4 regions of the Ruegeria sp. F5 genome follow, and region 2 is predicted to be linked to each of the others. Evidence: riboswitches for the same ligand, from Rfam matches in the RefSeq annotation. Region 2 holds a riboswitch; each other region holds the start of a gene.
What was found. Region 2 has a riboswitch for cobalamin ahead of ACR0K1_RS22170 (hypothetical protein). Riboswitches for the same ligand answer to the same signal wherever they lie in the genome.
Positions count from the first base shown of each region.

Region 1: linked by a shared signal. The riboswitch ahead of ACR0K1_RS04530 (CbtB domain-containing protein) and the one ahead of ACR0K1_RS22170 (hypothetical protein) in region 2 are both predicted to bind cobalamin.
Region 3: linked by a shared signal. The riboswitch ahead of ACR0K1_RS04460 (DUF1636 family protein) and the one ahead of ACR0K1_RS22170 (hypothetical protein) in region 2 are both predicted to bind cobalamin.
Region 4: linked by a shared signal. The riboswitch ahead of ACR0K1_RS01025 (DUF1636 family protein) and the one ahead of ACR0K1_RS22170 (hypothetical protein) in region 2 are both predicted to bind cobalamin.

Region 1 covers NZ_JBQFOU010000002.1:430,006-435,599, forward strand. Annotated here, with positions in the region: gene ACR0K1_RS04515 (cobyrinic acid a,c-diamide synthase CobB) at 1-689, shown strand, start outside; gene cobA (uroporphyrinogen-III C-methyltransferase) at 686-1,414, shown strand; gene cobF (precorrin-6A synthase (deacetylating)) at 1,407-2,150, shown strand; cobalamin riboswitch at 2,194-2,402, shown strand; gene ACR0K1_RS04530 (CbtB domain-containing protein) at 2,439-2,609, shown strand; gene ACR0K1_RS04535 (CbtA family protein) at 2,614-3,312, shown strand; gene ACR0K1_RS04540 (hypothetical protein) at 3,378-3,872, shown strand; gene ACR0K1_RS04545 (DUF1636 family protein) at 3,869-4,195, opposite strand; gene ACR0K1_RS04550 (DUF302 domain-containing protein) at 4,360-4,824, shown strand; gene ACR0K1_RS04555 (thiamine pyrophosphate-binding protein) at 4,904-5,594, shown strand, end outside.
Region 2 covers NZ_JBQFOU010000022.1:12,260-17,853, reverse strand. Annotated here, with positions in the region: gene ACR0K1_RS22190 (bifunctional 2',3'-cyclic-nucleotide 2'-phosphodiesterase/3'-nucleotidase) at 1-1,016, shown strand, start outside; RNA gene ffs (signal recognition particle sRNA small type) at 1,055-1,153, shown strand; gene rsgA (ribosome small subunit-dependent GTPase A) at 1,311-2,339, shown strand; gene ACR0K1_RS22175 (alpha/beta hydrolase family protein) at 2,372-3,265, opposite strand; cobalamin riboswitch at 3,389-3,608, shown strand; gene ACR0K1_RS22170 (hypothetical protein) at 3,698-4,105, shown strand; gene ACR0K1_RS22165 (protein-tyrosine phosphatase family protein) at 4,107-4,610, opposite strand; gene ACR0K1_RS22160 (DNA polymerase III subunit gamma/tau) at 4,781-5,594, shown strand, end outside.
Region 3 covers NZ_JBQFOU010000002.1:415,486-421,079, forward strand. Annotated here, with positions in the region: gene ACR0K1_RS04440 (TolC family outer membrane protein) at 1-360, opposite strand, end outside; gene ACR0K1_RS04445 (protein-L-isoaspartate O-methyltransferase family protein) at 456-1,109, opposite strand; tRNA gene ACR0K1_RS04450 (tRNA-Cys) at 1,338-1,411, shown strand; gene ACR0K1_RS04455 (NAD(P)-dependent oxidoreductase) at 1,453-2,418, opposite strand; cobalamin riboswitch at 2,555-2,758, shown strand; gene ACR0K1_RS04460 (DUF1636 family protein) at 2,844-3,224, shown strand; gene cobW (cobalamin biosynthesis protein CobW) at 3,221-4,276, shown strand; gene cobN (cobaltochelatase subunit CobN) at 4,280-5,594, shown strand, end outside.
Region 4 covers NZ_JBQFOU010000001.1:233,647-239,240, forward strand. Annotated here, with positions in the region: gene ACR0K1_RS01005 (LacI family DNA-binding transcriptional regulator) at 1-978, shown strand, start outside; gene ACR0K1_RS01010 (FecCD family ABC transporter permease) at 984-1,994, opposite strand; gene ACR0K1_RS01015 (ABC transporter substrate-binding protein) at 1,996-2,943, opposite strand; gene ACR0K1_RS01020 (ABC transporter ATP-binding protein) at 2,943-3,734, opposite strand; gene ACR0K1_RS01025 (DUF1636 family protein) at 3,731-4,087, opposite strand; cobalamin riboswitch at 4,187-4,390, opposite strand; gene ACR0K1_RS01030 (D-lyxose/D-mannose family sugar isomerase) at 4,441-5,106, opposite strand; gene ACR0K1_RS01035 (carbohydrate kinase family protein) at 5,127-5,594, opposite strand, start outside.

The DNA.
Region 1 (5,594 bases), on a different contig from region 2:
GATATGCGGCGTTTCTGCGCGAACATGTGGACCTTGAGGCGATCAAGCGGGCGGCCTCCTCAGGCCCTGTTGGGCCATCGTCAGCCGCGCTGCCGCGGCCTCCGGCCCAGCGGATCGCCTTGGCTCGGGATGAGGCGTTTTCATTTACCTATCCGCATTTGCTGGAAGGCTGGCGCGCAGCCGGGGCGGACATTCTGCCGTTTTCGCCCTTGGCGGACGAGGCTCCGGCCACGGACGCCGATCTGGTCTGGTTGCCCGGTGGCTACCCGGAACTGCATGCCGGAAAATTGGCCGCAGCCGAGACCTTTCTGACCGGGCTGCGCAAACACGCCGAAACCAAACCCGTACACGGCGAATGCGGTGGCTATATGGCCTTGGGCGAAGGGCTAATCGACAAGGACGGCACCCGGCACGCGATGGCCGGGCTTCTGGGCCTTGTGACATCTTATGAAAAGCGCAAGTTCAACCTCGGCTATCGGCGGGCAGAATTGCTGGCCCCGATGCCGGGCCTTGCGGCAGGCACCGCGTTGCGGGGGCATGAGTTCCATTATTCCTCGATCATCGACCAGCCGGATGCCCCATTGGCGCGGGTGTTTGACGCCGAGGGGACCGAAGGGCCGCAAACCGGCTCGGTCCGTGGCAATGTGACTGGCACGTTCTTTCACCTGATCGCCGAGGCCTCGGCATGAGCGGGTTCGTGTCGTTCATCGGTTCCGGTCCCGGCGACCCCGAGCTATTGACGCTGAAGGCCGTCGATCGGATGCAAAAGGCCGATGCGGTGCTGTTTGACGATCTGAGCAGCGGCCCGATCCTGACCCATGCGCGCGACGATGCCGATCTGGTCGGCGTCGGCAAACGGGCCGGTCGCCCCTCACCCAAGCAGGATCATGTCAGCCGGTTGCTGGTGGAATACGCCCAGACCGGGCAGCGTGTCGTGCGGCTGAAATCGGGCGATGGCGGGTTGTTCGGACGGCTTGAGGAAGAGCTGGTGGCCCTGCGCGCCGCCGGGATCGAATATGAGATCATTCCGGGCATCCCCTCAGCCGTTGCGGCGGCTGCCGCGGCAGGCATTCCGCTGACCCGCCGCCTGACCGCGCGGCGGGTGCAGTTCGTCACCGGCCACGATGTCAGCGGCAAGCTGCCAAAGGACCTGAACCTGCCCGCCCTCGCCGACCCCGGCGCGACGACGGTTGTGTTCATGGGCAAACGCACCTTCCCTTTGCTGGTCGAGGCGCTGCATGCCCACGGTCTGCCGTTGGACACGCCCGCGCTGATGGCCGAGTCGGTTTCGACGCCCGAGCAATCCCTGCAGCGCTCCACCATCGGCGCGCTGTCAGACCAGTTGCAGTCCGAGATCGGAACCGCCCCGGCCCTGATCCTGTACGGCCCGCTGGCAGAGTTCGACGATGTATGACCTGACCCTGATCGGCATCGGCACGGGCAATCCTGATCACGTGACATTTCAGGGCGCGAAGGCGATCCGTGCGGCGGACCTGATCCTGATCCCGCGCAAAGGTGAGAATAAGGCCGATCTGGCCGGACTGCGTGAGGAAATCATCGCGCAGGTGTCCGAGACGCCCCCCAACATCGCCTATTTCGACATTCCCAAACGCCGTTCCGAGGATGGCTACCTGCGCGGCGTGGATGAGTGGCACGACGCCATCGCCCTGCGCTGGCAAGAGGCGATCGCGGAGCATCCCGAGGCGCGCAGCGTCGCGCTGCTGATCTGGGGCGATCCGTCGCTCTATGACAGTTCTTTGCGAATCGCGTCGCGGCTGGACCCGCACCCTTCGACAAAGGTAATCCCCGGCATCACCGCTTTGCAGGCGCTGACTGCCGCTCATGCGATCCCGATCAACGATATTGGTGCGCCCTATGTTGTCACCACCGGGCGGCGCATCCGGGATGAGGGCTGGCCCGAGGCAGGATCGAAAGTGGCCGTGATGCTGGATGGCGAATGCTCGTTCCAAAGCCTCGAGATGGCAGATTACGATATCTGGTGGGGTGCCTATGTTGGCATGAAAGAGGAAATCCTGATCCGCGGCCCGCTGGCCGAGGTCGCACAGCGGATACTCGACACCCGCGCCCGGGCCCGCGCCGATCATGGCTGGATCATGGATATCTATTTGCTGAAAAAGCGCGGGATCTGACGCAAAAGGTCGCAAATGGCGATTGCGCCGCCCCAGACATCGCGGCTAAATGAATGCGTCTGGTCCCGCCGGAGACTTCCGGATGCTAAGAGGGAATTTGGTGCGGTTTCGTCAGAAGCCCAAGCCAAAGCCGCCCCCGCGACTGTAAGCGGTGAGCCCCTGTTCAACCAGCCACTCCCGATCACTCGGGGGGAAGGCGAACAGAGGCACCGACCCGCAAGCCAGGAGACCTGCCAGGCGACAAATGAAACACCAGCCGTCGGGTGCGGCGGCTTTGGAGGACAAGAAATGACAACACAAACGCAAACGGCTTCTGCCGCCAAGACAGGTCTCCTGCCGGTACTGTTCGCCGTGGCTCTGGGTTTTGGGGTGATCACCCTGACCGGCCATGTTCAGGCATCCGGCCTGCATGACGCCGCCCACGATGTGCGCCACGCGACCGGTTTCCCCTGCCACTAAGCCGATGTTCAGTCGCATTCTGACCAGCGCGTTGTTCGCTGGTGCTGCAGCGGGGCTGATTGCCGCCTTGCTGCAGCTTATTTTCGTGCAACCCGTGCTGTTGCATGCCGAGCTTTATGAATCCGGGGAGTTGATCCATTTCGGAGCCGAGGCCGTTTCGGCACATCCCGAACTGCCCGGCATGTTCTCGGACCTGACCCGCGACGCGCTAAGCGTCATATTCACGATGCTGACCTATACCGGCTACGCGCTGATTCTGGTCGCGCTGATGTCGGTCGCCGAAGGTCAGGGGCACAAGGTCGATGGCCGCACCGGCGTGCTGTGGGGCCTTGCGGGTTTCGTCGCGTTCCACTTCGCGCCGGGCTTCACACTCGCCCCCGAGGTGCCGGGCGTTGCGGCGGCGGATGTCGGCGCACGTCAGCTCTGGTGGTTTGCGACCGTGGCCTCCGCAGGTGTCGCCATGTGGCTGATCGCGTTTGGCGGCAACCTTGTCAGCTATGTCATCGCAGCCGTCCTGCTGATGGCCCCGCACCTGATCGGCGCGCCCGAGCCTGATGTCTTTACCGGCCCCGTGCCGACCGAGATCGGTGCCCTTTTCGCGGCGCGGGCCTTTGGCATCGGTCTGGTTGCCTGGGTGTTGGTGGGGTCTTTCTCCGGGTATTTCTGGCAGAAAGAAGCCAGCCACGCCGAAGCCAACGCGTGATCGGCCAACCCGATAACCCGCCGGGCGCAACCCCGGCGGGACTTTCTGTTTCCCAAGGAAAACAAATGTCTCGCCCCCTTGCTTTGTTTGCGATTGGTCTGGTCTTTGGCGGCGGCGCGGGGTTCGTGCTTGCGGCGGCCAATGGTGTTACCTTCGACGGCCACGATCACGCCGACCCGGCCCATCACGGCAGCCACAATGCCGAAGCCGCTGCGCATGACCATTCCGCAACGATCAACCTGCCCGCAGGGCCGGACGCCCCGGCCGTTGAAATTGCCATTGTCAAAGACCCGATGGCCGGTTGGAACCTGCATGTCATGCCGCAGAACTTTCGGTTTGCGCCGGAAAACGCCTCGGCCACCGACCAGCCCGGCGAAGGGCATGCCCATGTCTATGCGAACGGGGTGAAACTGGCGCGGCTCTATGGCAACTGGATGCACATCGCCGATCTGCCCAAGGGCGAGGTTGAAATCGAAGTGTCCCTGAACGCCAACAGCCACAGCCAGTTGATGGTCGACAACGTTCCGGTCCGCGCCTCGACGACGGTTCAGGTAGACTAGCAAGCCGGAACCCGCGCCCGCAGACACAACCGAAGTCGCCCGCAGGGCCGGGCGTCTTCGATCCACCCTGCCGGGCTGTTCAGGTAGGTCTGGCAGGTCGCGGCAATGTCCTCGGCATCCGCCACAACATCGATCCCGGAAAAAACGTATGAGGCCAAGCCCTGCCCCTGAAGGGCCAGCACGGTTGGCTGATCGCACCCGCTGAAACATTCGTGCTCGGCCACGTCCACCTGCGTGTCCAAACCGGCCTGCTTCAGTGCCTCTTGCACGGCCTGCCGTTCCCCGTCGCGGTCGCGGGTGCCAACGCAACTGCTGCAGATCAAAATACGCGCCCGTGCCAAATCGCCCCTGCCTTTCCGTGCGCCAGTTCTGCGGGTTTCCCGACCGCAGCGCAAGCTCATCGCGCCGCGCCGGACACAAGAATGTGAGTGCGCATCCCGCCGCTTTCTGGCATCAATCACGCACCCTTAGCCGAGGAGGTTGCCCGATGAAAGCGCTCTGGTCGATGTTATGTATTCTGGCCCTGCCCGCCAGCGCCGAGATTGCCGAGCCGCCCGCCGGCTGGGCCGTCTATCCCTCGGGCAAAAGCTATGCGCAACTGGTCGATGACACCAAAGCAGCCGTCAAAGGGAACGGGCTGATCGTGGTCACTCAGGCCGGGCCGACCAAGGCCGCCGCCGCGCGGGGCATCGCCATTCCGGGCAATCTGGTTATCGGGGCATTCAACAACGATTACGCCGTGCGCGTTCTGGAAACCTCGACCGCCGCGATGATCGAAGCGCCGATCCGGTTCTATGTGACTGAAAACGCGGACGGCACGGCCACGCTGTCCTACAAAACGCCGACATTTGTCTTTGCCCCCTATGTTTACGAAGGCGGCGAAGCGCTGAGCGATATCGCCCTGGAACTGGACGAAAAGTTTCAGGCGGTGGCAGAAAGCGCAGCTAAATAGTCACACTGACGTGATCCGACTTGCTTCCGGGGGCATCCTCCGCAATCTGCTTTGAAATAACGAATTCGGAGCACGATTGATGCAGGACATGCCCCCCCGCGCCGCTGATCTTCTGGCACAACGACTGTACGAGGCCGGATGCCGCCACGCGTTCGGCATGCCGGGGGGCGAGGTTCTGACGCTGGTGGATGCGCTGGAACAGGCGGGGATCACCTTTCATCTGGCCAAACACGAAAATTCCGCCGGGTTCATGGCCGAGGCCGTGCATCACCGCGATGGCGCGCCTGCCATTCTGGTGGCAACGCTTGGCCCCGGCGCGATGAACGGGATCAATGTGGTCGCCAACGCGCTGCAGGACCGGGTGCCGATGATCGTGCTGACCGGCTGCGTCGACGCGGATGAGGCGCTGACCTACACCCATCAGGTGATGGATCACGCGCAGGTCTATCGCTCGATCACCAAGGGCACGTTCCTGATGACGGCTGAGGGCGCGGATATTGTCGCCGACAAGGCGGTCACGCTGGTCAACCAGCCCCGCCCCGGTCCGGTGCATATCGACGTGCCGATTTCGGTTGCCGATACACGGGTGCCGGGCGCAAAGCGCCGCCGCCGCGCCAAGATCGCCGCAGTCGCGCCCGAGGGGAACTGCGTGGAAAAAGCCCGCCGCTGGGTGGCCGAGGCCGAGCGGCCCATCGCCATTGTCGGTCTGGACGTGCTCTATGACAACTCGCGCAATTTGGTACAGGCGTTTCTGGAACATTTCGGCATTC
Region 2 (5,594 bases):
TGATCGACCTGTCGCTGTCCCGTGGCCCCTCCGGCACATGGCGCATCGAAGGCAGCGGTGCTGAGCTGCGGCCTGTCGTTGCAGAACCTCATCAGGAACCGGTGCCCGAGGATCCTCAGTTCGTGGGGCTTTTTGCCCAGGCGCACGCGCAGACGCGGGCGATGGTAGCGGAACCGGTCGCCCGTATCCCGCGCGATCTGCACAGCTACTTCAGCCTCTGCGCGCCGGATCGGGGGCTTGCTCTGGTGGCGGCGGCGCAAGCTGCGGCGCTGCGCCCGCATCTGTCTGCATCCGGTCTGGCCGACCTGCCCGTTCTGTCAGCGGTTGCACCCTGCAAAAGCGGCGGGCGCGCCGGCCCCCGCTGGTACACTCAGGTTCCCGCCGGGGAAATCTGCCTGCGCCACATCGCCGACCTGCATTTGTTTCCAAACGAATTGCGGGGCGTTGTCGTGACCGGCGCGCAGCTGCGGGACTGGCTGGAAATGTCCGCTAGCGTTTTCAATCAACAAAACACCGGCCAAACCGCCGACCTGATCGACCCCCGCCGCGCCGGGTATAATTTCGACGTGCTCTTCGGCCTCACCTATCGGTTCGACCTGTCCCAACCCGCGCGCTTCGACGCCGAGGGGGGGCTGATCGACCCCGCCCATAACAGGGTGTCCGCTCTGGAATTCGGGGGCCAACCTGTCCGCCCGGATCAGAGGTTCGCGGTCGCGCTGAACCACTACCGGGCCAGTGGCGGCGGCAAATTTCCGACGGTGTTCCAAAGCCGAATCCTCGACCTGCCGACGCTGGAAATAAAGCATGTCCTCAGAGGTTACCTGTCGGACACCCTGCCGCGTGACCCGCTTGAGGACGCGCCGCACCCCTTTTCTTTCGCCCCTCTGTCCGGGGCTGGCGCCGTCCTCAGAACCGGCCCCGGCGCAATCAAGTATCTGGATGAGCTGGACATCTTCAACTCCAAGCCGCTGGGACGCGACGCGGAGGGGTTCCAGCGGATAGGCCTGACGCTCTGACGGGTTGTCTTTTGCCCGGCACCTGCCTATATCGGGGTCGAGAGGTTGGCGCGGGCGAGCGCCTCGCCAACCTGGTCAGGTCCGGAAGGAAGCAGCCACAACGAGCCCCGCTTGGGTCGATGTCCAACCTCTCACTTACGCAAACCCCAGCCGCAGGAGGGCTTTTATGAATGTAGCAAAGACCCTTCGGGCAGAGCGGTTCTGAACCCTATCCACGCGACTGCCTGAACCCATGACCGACGGATGCGCGCCCGCCATCTGTGGGTTTTGCTGTATCTGAACTCAGGCAGACCAATGACTCTTACCCTTACGGACCTTGGATGGTCCTCTTACTTTGCCGCGCAGCACGCGGCCAATCCATCGTGCAATCCCTATCGCATCACCGCCGTGCACCGCGACCGGCTGATCGGAGTGAACGCGGATGGCGAAACGCCCCTGCTCTCCCCGGACCGGCCCACCGGCGAATTTGCCGTTGGTGACTGGGTGCTTAGCGACGACCACAACCGCGTCCGGCACCTGCTGGACCGGCGCAGCACCCTGCAACGCCGCGCCGCAGGCACTGGGGCCGAGGCGCAGCTGATCGCCGCCAATGTCGATGTGCTGTTCATCGTCAGTTCCTGCAATGCCGATTTCAATCCGCCCCGGCTGGAGCGGTATCTGGCACTGGCCCATCAATCCGGCTGTTACCCGGTTGTGGTTCTGACCAAGGCAGACACCTGTGCAGATCCTTCCGACTATGCCGCCCGGGCGCAGGCGCTGGCACCGTTCCTGACGGTTCTTGCGGTGAACGCGTTGAAGGCTGACGATATCCAGCAGGTGCTGTCGTGGTGCCCTTCGGGGCAGACAGCCGCGCTGGTCGGGTCGTCCGGCGTGGGCAAAACGACGCTGGCGAACGGGATGACCGGGCGGCAGGACGGAACCGCCGGCATTCGTGAAGATGACGCACGCGGGCGGCACACCACGACGTCGCGCGCGCTACACCGGATGCAAAACGGCGGCTGGCTGATCGACACGCCGGGCATGCGCGCCCTGCGGCTGCTGGACGCGCAGGATGGTGTGGACGAGGTGTTCTCGGACATCCTCGAACTCGCCAACATGTGCCGGTTTTCGGACTGCCAGCACGAGGCTGAACCCGGTTGCGCCGTGCAGGCGGCCATCGGGGACGGTACGCTGGATGCCGACCGGCTGGAGCGGTGGCGGAAGCTGCGGCGCGAGGATCAGAGGAATTCTGAAACCGTGGCGCAGTCCCGGGCGCGCGACAAGGCGTTCGGCAAGATGGTGCGGTCCGTGATGCAGGACAAGAAGTCCCGCAAGGGTCTGTGACGGCAGGGGCACCGGATCACCGGTGCCCTTTCTCAGCCAATCAGACGCGGCCAGACGGCAGCGTTGCGGCGCGCAAAAACGCCGATATGGCCGATATCGCTTACGCCGAAGTCTTTTGGCGACAGCAGGAGCCGTTTTGCCCCGGACCCGTACAGATCGGCCAGCCGCCAGACGGCTTCGGGCGGGACCATCTGATCGTCTTCAAAGGTGAACAGGTCCACAGGCACGCCTGACCCGGACCATTTGGCCTCTGGCAGGCTCGTGCCAATGTCGGGCACGTAGTTGAGCGGCGCCGTGCACCATCTGCGCCACTGCCAATAGACAGGCGCAGGCAAATCCGAGCCAAACCCCAGCGCCTTGCCCGGCAGGTAACCCATCGCGTGAACCGTCAGCGGCGCGTGGCCGTACCAGAACAGCCCTGCCAGCGCCCGATACGGCCAGGGATGATCCGACAGCGTGACCAGCCCCGAACACACGCAGATCATGCGATCGATCCGGTCGATATCGGGCTGCACCGGTCCCAGCATCGCCCCGACCGAATGGCCGATGGTCCAGTGCTGCGCGTCAGGGAAGCGGCGGCGCATCTCGGCGCGGGCGGCGGGCATGTCGATCAGGGCCCAATCCGCCATCGTGGCCTTTGAGTGCTTCAACGGCCCCGACGCGGACGACCCGAAATCGCGATAATCATAGGTCAGGCAGGCCATGCCCCGGTCCGATGCCAGCCAATGGGCAAAATGCCGGTAGTACTCGCGCGGAACGCCGGTGGCGCTGTTCAGCACAACTACAGTTTCGGGATCGGAAACCGGGCGGTACAGCCGCGCCGACAGCATCGCCGGGCCGGACGGAAACTGGAAGTCTTCTGTCAAAACCGTTTGCTGCGCGTCCAACATGGCACCCTCGGAATCAATCTGAACTATTCGGTTCATTTCTTGATCAGGCGCTGAACGGCACGGCCAAGTCAACAGCGAAGCCACATGACCAAACGTCCACTTCGGGCCGAGGGCGCAAAATGCTGATCAAGATCAGCTTGACTCGGGGCCCGGCCAACCGCTAGCGATTGTGTGATGGTTTCCGGCCCCCACAAGGGGTCGGGATGAAAAGGGAACTCGGTGCGGTTCTGCCCGGCGATGCCGGAACGAACCAAGGCCGCGACTGCCCCCGCAACTGTAAGCGGTGAGCACTGCCGGAACACCACTGGCCGAAAGGCTGGGAAGGTCGGCAACGCTTTGACCCGCAAGTCAGGAGACCTGCCATCAGAACTGAAACCGAAACTCGGGCGGGGTGTCCGGGCAGGTCCTGACAGCTTCGCGCAGTCCTACCTGATCCACATCCCCCGTCCGCCGCGCGGAGGGCGCAGGATGATCTGGAAGACAAAGACGCATGAATTCACCGCAACCGTGTGCCAGCGGACCGGCAAAACCTGCCCGGCGCTGGCCCGGATGGCGCGTGCGCTGACACAGGCGGTGGCAGAAGCCGGACCCGCCACCACGGCTGAGTTCGAAATCGAAGGCAGCAGCGAGCTGAGGTTTTGCCCCGGCGGCTGCACCGCCCGGTTCCGCGCTCGTCCGGATCAGATCCGGGTGTTTTGCGGCAAGGGCGCCGAGGATGATCTGGACAGGCTGGACCGCTACGCCGACATGATTTTTGGCACAGGCTTCAGCCCATTGCCCGCGGGTGTAGTCGCCAGCCCACCCTGCGCAATGCTTGACGCAACAGCGATCACCCCGCCCGAAAGGCGGGCTGAACCGCATCGGGTTTCAGCCTGAGTCAAGCGTCACTCACCACCTGTGCCGTCCCGACGGCCCAGGCCATCTGCCCCTCGGTCTCGACCGCGCAGGGCCGGATGGCCCGCAACCGCGCCAGCGCCTTTTGCGGGGGCTCTCCGCATTCGACCATCAGCCGCAGGACAACCATGCCCGACCGGCCGCAGCCGCCCCGGCAATGGACCAGCACCCGCCCGCCGCCGGACAGCGCATGCCGCACCGTCGCGCTGACCGAGGGCCACGCGTCAAGCACCGCCTGCGGTGGTGCGCCGAAATCCTCGACCGGCAGATGCACCCAACGGCTGGCGCGGCCCTGAATATCGCTGCCGAAATCCTGCGCGCCGTGCTGCAACATCTCGACCGCGGTGGTCATCGAAATCACCAGCCCCGGCTTCCAGTCCGAAATCAGTTCCAGATCACCGGAATAGTCCCCGCTGCAGCCCGGAATCGGCGTCAGGGCCAGCGTACCGCCCCCAACTTGCAGCGCGTAGATCGCCATCTGAGACATAAACCAAGTCCCCTCATGAAATAATCGCCAAAAATACAGTCTCTGGAATAGGCCGAACCAGTTTACGCAAGGACCCGCGTTTTCCAAAACAAAAATCCTGACGACGCGCTGTGGACGCGGGCGGCGGCGACCTCTACGCTGCGGCAGAACTCGAATCCGCGAAAGCAGACATGACCGACACGCCCAGCCCCGCCTATCAGGTTCTCGCCCGCAAATACCGCCCGGAAACTTTCGCCGATCTTGTGGGACAGGACGCGATGGTGCGCACGCTGAAAAACGCGTTCGAGGCGGACCGCATCGCGCAAGCCTTTGTCATGACAGGCATTCGCGGCACCGGCAAGACCACCACGGCGCGCATCATCGCCAAAGGGATGAACTGCATCGGGCCGGATGGTCAGGGCGGCCCCACGACTGAACCTTGCGGCCAGTGCGAACATTGCGTGGCGATCATGGAAGGCCGCCATGTCGACGTGATGGAGATGGACGCCGCCAGCCGCACCGGCGTCAACGATATTCGCGAGATCATCGACAGCGTCCGCTACCGCGCAGCCTCGGCCCGCTACAAGATTTACATCATCGATGAGGTTCACATGCTCTCGACCAGCGCCTTCAACGCGCTGCTCAAAACGCTCGAGGAACCGCCCGAACATGTGAAGTTCATCTTCGCCACCACCGAGATCCGCAAGGTCCCGGTCACGGTGCTGTCGCGCTGCCAGCGTTTTGATCTGCGCCGGATCGAACCGGAAGACATGATCGACCTGCTGCGCAAGATCGCCGATGCCGAAGGGGCCCAGATCGCCGAGGATGCGCTGGCGCTGATCACCCGCGCCGCCGAAGGGTCGGCCCGCGATGCGACCTCGCTGCTGGATCAGGCCATATCCCATGGCGCGGGCGAGACCAGCGCCGATCAGGTGCGCGCCATGCTGGGTCTGGCGGATCGGGGCCGGGTGTTGGACCTGATCGACATGATCCTGCGCGGCGACG
Region 3 (5,594 bases), on a different contig from region 2:
CTTGCCCAACACGGACGCGCCGCCGTCATAGATCAGTTGGGTCAATGTCAGCCCGGTGAAAAACCGCGCCGGGTTCGTTGTTGTCACTGTCGTACCGGTGCGTGTCTTGGTGTATTCCTGGCTGATATCAACCGTCCAGTTGATGATCGGACGCAAAGCCGAAAGGGCGATCGCGACGTCTTCATCCGCTGCACGCAACAGGGCCCGGTTCTGCTCTAGCAGGCCACTGGTGTTATACGCGCCGATGAACGCATCTGTTATATTGTCCGCCCAAGCCGCACGTCCGGGAACTACGCTGATGGCAATGCCAGCGGTCAAAGCCAACACCCTGACCAGCTTACCTGTCGCCGTACCACGCATATCCAAATCCTCTCAAATCGAAATAACGCTGCCTCTCCGGCAGTTTGCGCCTTTGTTTTCAACTAATCAAGGCGGCAAAAATATCTGTCAAATGACTATAGCGAAAATGCACACTTTGCGGAAAAGCTATCTAAAACCGGTGCGCTGGCGTTGAAGGCATCGCGCCAGCTGACCCGTTCGCCGGATTTGCGGCCGATCCGGACGGTGCCCAGATTCCCCTCGACGAACAGGCAGGCAATGCGGCCGTGATCCTTGAGCTGTCCCAGCAGATCGTCCGGTATTTCCTCGACCCCGCCCTGGATCATGATCACGTCATACGGCCCATGTTCAGCCGCGCCCTGTGCCAGAGGCCCCACGTGGACAATCGCGTTGTCGGCATTGGCTTCGCTGAGCAGGTTCTGTGCCTCGGACGCCAGGGTTTCATCTTCCTCGACACCCACAACCAACTGCGCCATGCGCGCGGTAACAGCGGTCGAGTAACCAAGCGCCAAACCGATATCCAGCACCGCCTCGTCATTTGAAATATTCAGCGCATCCAGCATCTTAGCCAGAGTGCGCGGCTCGAGCATGCAGCGCCCGTTTCCAAGGTCGATCAGCTCTTCGGCATAAGACGCCTCGCGCTGCGACGCGGGCACAAAGCTTTCCCGCGGGACGTTCAGCATCGCGTCAATGATCGGAAACTTCGTGACGTCCGAGGGCCGAACCTGCGTGTCAACCATCGTGCGGCGCCGGGTGGCGAAATCTGTCATGTGATCTCTCGTCTTGAACCCTTGATTATCTGGCTTGTGCCACATCCCTTGCGCACCGGCAACGGCCCAGATGCCGCAACCCGGGTTTTGTGGCAGGTTTCGTACCGGACCGAGGGCGCTCAATTTACAGGCCGAGCGCCGATTTTGCATTCTTCCCACTGGACGCCCCCAGCGAAAGCTGCTAAAACGCCCTCCACACCACGGCAAGTATTTGATTTTACTTGAAAAGGCGAGTTGGCGGAGTGGTGACGCAGCGGATTGCAAATCCGTGTACACCGGTTCGATTCCGGTACTCGCCTCCATCTCTCTGAAACGCTTCGGTTTTGCGGTCTGGAATGTCCGTTTATTCTGCGGCGCGTCCTTGCGGAATGACTTCATATCCCGGTTCTTCCGGCTCATCGTCTTCCATCTCGGGCGGAAAACCAGGGGCGCGGATGTCGAGGCCGGTGGCGTCTTCCAGCCGCCGGATGATATTCGGCGACAGTTCGCGGTCTCCGTACCGGGCAATGCCGTCTTCGAAAATGCTGATCATCACGGGATTGATCTCTAACGGAACACCGGCGCGGTCGGCAACGTCCTGAAACAGGCCGATGTCCTTTTTCACCAGATCCATGGTGAACGAGATATCGCGCGAGCCGTTCAGGATCACCTGACTTTCGGTTTCATGAACGAATGAGGTGCCCGACGAGATTTTGATCGCCTCATAGGTAGTATTCAGGTCCATGCCCGCTGCCTTGGCCGTCACCAAAGCCTCGGCGCAGGTAATCAGGTTGGCGGTGGCCAGGTAGTTGGTCAGCACTTTCAAAACGGAAGCCGAGCCCAGATCGCCCGTATGCAGGACCCGACGGCCCATCGTGGTCAGGAAGGGCAGAATACGCTCGAACGTCGCGCGGTCGCAGCCTGCGAAGATCGAGATATTGCCAGTCGCCGCCCGGTGGCACCCGCCGGAAACCGGGCAATCCACGGCAGCACCGCCCCGTTCAATGACCATCGCGCCCAGGCGTTTGACCTCGGCCTCGTCGGTGGTCGACATCTCCATCCAGATTTTACCGGGGCTGACCTCGGGCAGCATCTCCTGCATCACCGCGTCCGAGGCGGCAGGGGACGGCAAGCAGGTGATCACCGCATCGCAATCGCGCATCAGCTGGGCCGGATCTTCCGCCGCTTTGGCCCCTTGTGCGACAAAGGCCGCCACCAGATCCGGGTTCAGGTCATGCACGGTCAGATCGATTCCGTTGCGCAGCAGCGACCCAGAAAGCTTGCCGCCCACATTGCCCAGCCCGATAAACCCTACCTTCATACGCCGCACCCTCCTGTTCGCGTGTTGCCGACCATGCGATCACGTCGCAGCGATCGGATCATGCCGCCCAGCGACGCCGACAGGTCGCTTTTTACCCGCTTCCTCACGGATCGGCGCGTTGCGCTTGACAAGCGGGCCGCCGCTGCCGCATGTCCCTTTCGTTGGTGTCTGCGACAGCAGATGAAAAGGGAATGCGTCAGCGGGTATTTCCGTCAAACGCAGCCGCCCCCGCGACCGTGACCGGAGAGGGTGCCCAAGCCACTGGCGAATGCCGGGAAGGCGGGACATCCGACAGAGGAGAGCTCTGACATCCGCAAGCCGGGAGACCTGCCAACGCCCGAAGATGAAACCGGACGGGGTGTTCCGGTGTGGGGCTCTGATCGGCCCGCATGAAACCCCGTCCCCCACGAAGAGGATTTGGGGGGATGAGAGACATGACCGAGACCGTTCCGGTCGAACTTCTGGTTTGCACGACCTGTCGCCGCGGCCTGCCTGTCGAAGATGATGCACAGCGGCCCGGCACGTTGCTGCACAAGGCGCTGGAACAGGCGGGCCTGCCCGAGGGCATTACCCTGAAAGCCGTCGAATGCCTGTCGAATTGTGATGAAGGCTGTTCGATCGTGCTGCGCGGCGGGCCGGATCGCTGGACCTTTGTCTACGAGCATCTGAACGAAACCGACCATGTCGGCGTGATCGTCGAGGGCGCGACCAAGTACCTCGCCACCGAGGACGGTCTGGTCAAATGGCGCGAGCGCCCCGAACATTTCCGCAAAAACTGTGCGGCCCGCATTCCCCCGATTGGAGCCCTGAAATGAGCAATCTCGAAAAACTTCCCGTCACCGTGATCACCGGCTTTCTGGGCTCGGGCAAGACCACGCTGGTGCGTCACCTGATGCAGAACCCGCAGGGCAAGCGTTTGGCCGTTGTCGTTAACGAATTCGGCGACGTGGGTGTTGATGGCGATATCCTGAAATCCTGCGCCATCCCGGATTGCCCTGCCGAAAACATTATGGAACTGGCGAACGGCTGCATATGCTGCACCGTGGCCGATGATTTCATTCCGACCATCGAGGCGCTGATGGCGCTGGAGCCGCGGCCCGAACATATCCTGATCGAAACCTCCGGCCTCGCCCTGCCCAAACCGCTGCTGAAAGCGTTCGACTGGCCCGATATCCGCTCGAAAATCACTGTGGACGGCGTGATCGCTCTGGCCGATGCCGAGGCCGTCGCCGCCGGTCGCTTTGCACCGAATGTCGAGGCGGTGGATGCCCAGCGGCTGGCCGATGACTCGATCGATCACGAAACGCCCCTGTCCGAGGTGTTCGAGGATCAGATCTCCTGCGCCGACATTATCCTGCTGACCAAACCCGATCTGGCTGGCCCGGAAGGTGTGGCGAAGGCCAAGGAAGTCATCGCAGCCGAGGCCCCCCGCCCCCTGCCCGTGGTCGAAGTCGCCGAGGGCGTGGTGGATGTGCGCGTCGTTTTGGGCCTCGAGGCCGCAGCCGAAGACGACATGGACGCCCGCCCCAGCCATCATGACGGCCATGACGACCACGAGCATGACGATTTCGAAAGCATCATCGTCGAACTGCCCGAACAGACCGACCCCGCCGATCTGGTCGCCAGGATCGAACGTCTGGCGACCGAGCTGAACATCCTGCGGGTCAAAGGTTACGCCGCTGTTCAGGGCAAACCGATGCGCCTGTTGGTTCAGGCCGTCGGTGCGCGCGTCCGTCATCAGTATGACCGTCCGTGGGAACCGGGCGTAGAGCGCCGTTCGCGCCTTGTGGTGATCGCCGAGCATGACGATATCAAAGAGGCCGAAATCCGCGATATCCTTGTGGGCTTGAAAGAGGCCGCCGAGTAAACCATGCACGTCGTCTTCCGCGAAAGCCACGGGCTCGAAGAGACCGAGACCCCCACCGATCTGGGCCAGAGCCCGGCGGATCTGGTGGTGCTGTCCTTCTCGGACAGTGACCTTGGCGCTTTCGCGGCAGGCTGGCATCGCGGTGGCGGGCCCGAGGGGCGGATGCCGACCTTGCGGCTGGCCAACTTGACAGCGCTGAAACACCCTCTGTCTGTCGACACCTATGTGGAACAGACGCTGGAAGGCGCGAAGGGCATCCTGATCCGCTTGATCGGCGGCGTTCCCTATTGGTCCTACGGCTTGCAGCAGGTTCTGGCGCTGGCGCAGACCAAAGGCATTGCGCTGGCTGTCTTGCCCGCCGATGGGCGTGAGGATACACGGCTGGATGAGTATTCCACCCTGCCCGTCTCGACCCTGCGGCGGCTGGCGCATCTGTGCGACACCGGCGGAGAGGTTGCGGCGCAGGCGGCACTGGCTCAGATGGCGCTGGCGGCGGGGCTGTATGCCGGGCCGGTGATGGGGGCGAAAACCATCCCCGATTGCGGCGCATGGTGCCCGGATCGCGGCGTGATCCCGGTGGATACCGCGTTCGACGGGGATGGCAAACGCATCCTCGTGACCTTCTACCGCGCCTATTTGACCTCAGCCGACACCGCCCCGGTCGCCGCTTTGATTCGCAGGCTGCGAGAACGCGGGTTCGAGGCCGTGGGTCTTTTTGCCCCCTCGCTGAAAGCCCCCGCAGCGGCCGACTGGCTACGCGAGCAGATGGCTACCCTTGAGCCCTCGGCGATCATCAACGCCACCTCTTTCTCGGGCAAAGGCGCGTCGGGCACTTCGCCTCTGGACGCCGCGAATGTCCCGGTGTTTCAGGTCGCCCTCGCCACCTCGCGCCGCAAAGCCTGGGCCGAGGCGGAACGCGGGCTGTCCCCCGCCGACCTCGCCATGCATGTGGTGCTGCCCGAGGTGGACGGGCGCATCTCGGCAGGCATCGCGTCGTTCAAGGAACCGGGCAAACGCGACCCGCATCTGGAATATTCCCGCTTTGCCCACCGGGCCGAACCCGAACGGATCGAAGCCATCATCGACCGCGTCACCGGTTGGCTGACACTGCATGACAAGCCCAAGGCGGATCAGGTCCCGGCGCTGGTGCTGTCCACCTATCCCGGCAAGGACTGGCAGATGGCTCATGCGGTGGGTCTCGATGCGCTGGCCTCGGCTGAGGCGATGCTGTCTGATTTACAGGCTGAGGGCTATGACTCGGCCCCGGCTGAGCCGATCGCCGAGACACTTCTGGACGCCCGCCCCTCATGGCCGCTGG
Region 4 (5,594 bases), on a different contig from region 2:
CGCCGGGTAACCGCGCAAGCCGTTGCAGATGCGGCGGGCGTGTCGCGTTCGTCGGTGTCGCGGGCGTTTACGCCCGGTGCCTATCTCGATGCGGATAAACGGAAAAAGATTCACGAGGTCGCGACTCGCATGGGCTATCAACCCAACGCTTTGGCGGCGGGTCTGAAAGGCGGGCGGTCGCATCTGGTGGCCGTTTTCGTGGGCAACATGCGCAACACCTACGATTCCGAGTTCGTCAACCGGCTGGTGGGTGAACTCAACGTTCTGAACAAATGGCCGATCCTGATCGATGGCGGTGACGCGCGGGCCGAGGCCGCGATTGATCAGGTTCTGCGCTACCCGCTGGACGCTCTGATTCTGCGGGGCGGCAGCATGCCCGGCGCGCTGGTCGCACAATGCAGCAAATTTGGTGTGCCCATGATCTCATCCGGTCGAATCGTGCACGCGCCGGGCGTCGATAACGTGTGCTGCAAGAACGCCGAAGGAACGCGAATCGCCGCGCAGACTCTGGTCGAACGGGGCCGTAGGAAATTCGGGTACATCGCTGGCGCGTCCTGTTTTGCTTCCTCAGCCGAGCGCAGATCGGGTTTGATCGCCGCTCTTGACCAGACGGGCCTGCCCCTGATCGCGGAAGAGGCCGGAGAGTTCACCGTCGAAGCCGGGTACCGGGCCGCGATGAGGATGCTGCAAGATCACAATCTGGACGCGCTTGTCTGCGCCAATGACGCCAGCGCCATCGGTGCCCTGACCGCAGCGCGCGAGCTTGGCGTGGATGTACCGGGGTCCCTGTCGATTGTGGGGTTTGACGATATCGAAATGGCTGGCTGGCCGATGTTCAATCTGAGCACCGTGAACAACCCGATAAACCAGTCGGTCGAGCATGTTATCCGGTTGCTTGAACGCAGGTTGGAAGACCCCGCCAGCAAGAGTGAAACGCTGTTGATCGACCCGTTTTTTGTCCCGCGCGGCACGCACTAGCGATGTCAGTCGCCTTTGGCCGATTTGAACAGGTACAGGAACACGAAAAGCGATCCGATCGACGTGGTCACGATCCCCACGGGCAGTTCCTGCGGCGCAAGCAGAAGCCGGGACAGGATATCGGACAAGGTCAGCAGAATCGCTCCGACGATGGCAGAGGCCACCAGCAGGTTGCGATGCAGGGTGCCTGCAATGCCCCGGGCGATATGAGGGACCATCAGGCCGACAAAGCCGATCACACCTGCGACCGACACGAAGCTGGCCGTCGCAAGCGCGGCCACAAAGAACATGCTGAATCGCAGGCCCTGCACGGGAATGCCCAGCGTGGCGGCGGTGAAGTCTCCGGTCAGCAATGCATCCAGCCACCGGCTGCGGTAGAGCGCATAGCTGAGGATCAGCCCCAGCCCGATCAGGACCAGCGGGAAGGTTTCCCACCGGGCCAGACCCAGCCCGCCCAGCATCCAGAAGATCACCGAATGCGCGGCGCGGCTGTCTCCGGCGAAGATCAGATAGTTGGTGATGGCCGAGAACAGGAATGACACGGCCAGTCCGGCCAGGATCAGCTTCTCCGGCGCGCTGGTGCGCAGGCTGTGGACCAGCGCCAGAACAATGCCGGATGCAATCAGGCCGCCGCAGAACGCGGCCAGCGGTAAGGTCCAGATGCCCAGAACGTCACCGGTGACAGTGATCACCAGAACCGCGCCCGCCGCGGCGCCCGAGGACAGGCCAAACAGAAACGGGTCCGCCAGATCGTTGCGCGTGGTGGTTTGCAGAACCACGCCAACAACGCCAAGCCCGGCCCCGATGACGGCGGCAAACAGGGCCCGGGGCAGGCGCAGATCAAACACGATCCGGTGCATGGGCGACATTTCACCTTCGGTCAGACCGGTGCCGAGGCCAATCGCCGTGATGACGTCCTGCACCGGGATCGGTGTTGTTCCGTAGACCACGGACAACAGCAAAAGGGCGATCAGAACGACCGCCCCCAGCAGTATCAACCGGCCCGTTTGGGCCATATCAGTTGCTCACCGGATGCATGGCCCTTGTCATCTTCTCGATGGCGTCGATGTTGGCCGGTCCAGGGGTCAGCTCTTCGTAGCGCAACCCGATCCAGCGTTTGTTCCTGACCGCATCGGTCTGCGACATCACCGGATGTTCCTGCAGGAATTTGAACGTGTCTTCCGCCCCGTTGCCGGTCTGATAGTCCAGCAAGACCAGGAATTCCGGGTTTGCGGCGGCAACAGCCTCCCACGAGGTGCGGCCCCAGCTTGTGTCCAGATCATGGGTCACGTTCACACCGCCAGCAGCCGTGATCATCGCGTCGGGAATGGCGAATTTTCCGGCGGTAAAGGGCGCATCAGCAGGCCCGTCCAGCAGGAAGACACGCGGCTTGGTCACGTCTGCGGTTTTGGTCTTGATCGCGGCAAGCTGTTCTTTCCAGCCGGACACCAGCGCCTCGGCCCGGTCTTCGACATGCATCACCTTGCCCAGACGCAGAACATCGTCAAACAGCAGGTCCATGCTGGCTTCGGGGCGGTCCTTGTCCAGATGCACGCAGCTTTCGGTCAGGATCATGGTCTTGATGCCGAAGGGGGCCAGTGTGTCGGGCGTGACATCTCCGCCCGGTTTCATGCCGTAATACCAGCCCGCGAAGAACAGGTCGGGTTCTACCGCGACGAGGTTCTCGATCGTCGGGTATTTTGGCGCGAGCTCGGGGATATCGCCGCGCTGCGCGTCGAAATCGGGGCTGGTCTTGTACCAGCCTGTGATGCCGGTCAGGCCAACGATCTTGTCCTGCAGGCCAAGCGCAAACGCCATGTCGGTCATGTTCATGTCATGCACGACCAACCGCTCAGGCTGGGTGTCAAACACCAGCGGTTCGCCACAGTTATCAACCGTAACTTCCTGCGCCGCCGCGCCGCTTGCCAGACCGGTGATCAGCACCACGGGCCAGAGTTTCTGCATCATCCTAAATCCTTTTGAGGTGACAGTTTGCGTTTTCGGATATCGAGCGCGGGGATCACGCGGCCTTCGTGCTGAAAGCACAGGTAATCCACGCCAAAGGTTTCGCGGACGCGGCCCGGTGTCAGCACCTCGCTCACCGGTCCAAACCCAGTCAGGCACGTGGCTTTCATCAGCGCGACATGGGTCGCAAATTCCGGGATCATGACCAGATCGTGGACGATCATGACGACCGTCACGCCCAGTTCGGCCACCAGCGACAGCATGTGTCCCTTGGCGTCAGGGTCCAGATGGTTGGTCGGTTCGTCCAGAAACAGCAAAACCGGGTTTTGCGCCAGCGCCCTTGCGATATGGGCGCGCTGCCTTTCCCCGCCTGACAATCTGCCCAGCGGTTTTTCCGCCAGATGGAACAGGCCGGTGACATCCAGAACGCGGTTCAGGTCGGTTGCGTGGTCAGTGGCTGATCTGTCCGCTTTGATCGGGATCTGACCCAGCGCCACATATTCCCGCAATTGCAGCCGACCATCGGGAAATTCCTGTTGCCCCACCACGGCAATCGTCCGCGCCCGCTGTCTGGCAGAGAGGTTCCGCAGGCTTTGACCCTGAATGCGGACATCGCCAAGGGCCATACGTTCGGCCCCGCATAACAGTTTCAGCAGCGTGGTCTTGCCCGCGCCATTCGGTCCGGCGATGGCCAGGATCGAGCCTTCTTCCAGGCTGAACGAGGTGTCCTGCAGCAGCATATCCCCGTTCAGGGCGTAGTACCCCAAACCCTCGGCCACCAGAAAACTCATGAACCGTCCTCCGACGGCAGACGGGGCATGCGCGACAGAGTTTTAGTGAGCAGGGCAGGGGGGCGTTCGGATGCGCTGGTCCAGCCATCTGCGCTATCACGATATTGGCGGGCAAAGTCGGCCAGCGCCGTCAAGTCCTTGTCGGTCTGAATGTCGCCGAACAGATACTGGGCCTTGCCTGCGGCCTGCAGGCCAACGGTCATGGGCCGTTCGCACCCGGCCATGCAGGCGATCAGGCGGGTTTTGAAACCGTCGGGAAGCTGTCGGTCCAGAGCGTCTTTTGCTGCGTCCGCCGACACAGGCCCCTGACAGGTCTCGCAGATCAGAACGTAGTGATCAGTGTCGTGCGGCATTCTTCGCTCCGAAAAATGCCAATGGCGGACACGTGGTGCCGGTATCTTGAACACGCAAGCGTGCCATCAAAGCCTCCTTCCAGGACACCCCGCCCCGGGTTGGTTGAACATATGATGGCAGGTCTCCTGACTTGCGGGTCGTCGCTTGGTCAACCTTCCCGGCCTTTTGGCCAGTGGTGATTTGACGTCGCTCTCCGCCTACAGTTGCGGGGGCAGTCACGGCTTTGGCCTGCACAGGCCGCACCATATTCCCATTTTCGTCCCTCGGGCGCGCCGTCGGGAACCATCCCGTGCAGCTAGTCCGGGGATAGAATAATTGTCAAGAGTCTCGATCCAGCCGGGGCCGGCGCCTGTCAGTAATCTGCGACCAGAAGGAAATCGGGCTCGGCATCTTCTTCGATTGTCGCAAAGCGCGGGATCGGGTCTTCAAACACGTTGTCGGTGCGGTCGTCATTGACGGTCGAAACCTCGCCGATCAGACAGTCACCGCGTTCCGCCCAGAACGCGTGCCAGATGCCCGGCATCAGCGTGACGCTTTGCCCCGGGGCAAGCCGCAAAAGCTCACCGGGTTTGATCGTGACGGGGCAGCCATCGCTGGGCACGATGACAGGATTTTCCCGGTCGATCCCCCCATCTTCATCCGAGGCGTAAATCTCCATCACCAGATCGCCACCGCCCCGGTTGATGATGTCTTCGGCCTTTATGATATGGCGATGCATCGGGGACAATTGCTTGTCGCGCGAGATCAGCAGCTTTTCCGCGTATAACATCCCGCGCCCGAGGCTGAGGTCATTGGCGTCGCCGTTGCGCAGGGTGAACAGAAACAGGCCCAGTTCATCAAATCGGCCCTGACCGTAATCGGTTATGTCCCAGCCCAGATTGCGGTCCCGTATGCCCGCCGCCTTTTCGCTGCGCATCTGGTCAGGGGACCAGTCGGCAAAAGGGGGCAGCACGGCACCGAAAGAGTAAATGAACGCCTGCGCCTCGGATTTGATGCGGTTGATGTCGGATCGTTTCATGGTTTTGCCCTTTTAAGGGGTTAAAGCTCGTGCGCCCAGGGCGGGTTTGCCCCGGCGCGGGATACGGTGACGGCTGCTACGGCGGCACCGGACGACAGGGCGGCGCGAAGACTGTCGGCATTGAGCGCGCGAATACCGTCTTTGGTCAGATGTCCGGCGCGATGCAGTTCGGCCAGAACCCCGGCATTGAACGTGTCGCCAGCACCGACCGTATCGACAACCTCGACCCGCTGAACCGGTACGGAGACCTCGGTTCCGTCCGACAGATACCCTGTGGCCCCTTCGCCACCTCTGGTCACAATGACCACCGAAGGCCCTGCCTGCAGCAAAAGCGGCACTTTCTCGGCCAGGGTTTCCGGGCCGGGGACGATCCAGTCCAGATCCTCGTCCGAGACCTTGACGATATCCGCCTGCGCGATCATCCGGTTCAGCCGCGTGCGATACCGGGTCTGGTCCTGAATGAACCCCGGGCGAATATTAGGGTCCAG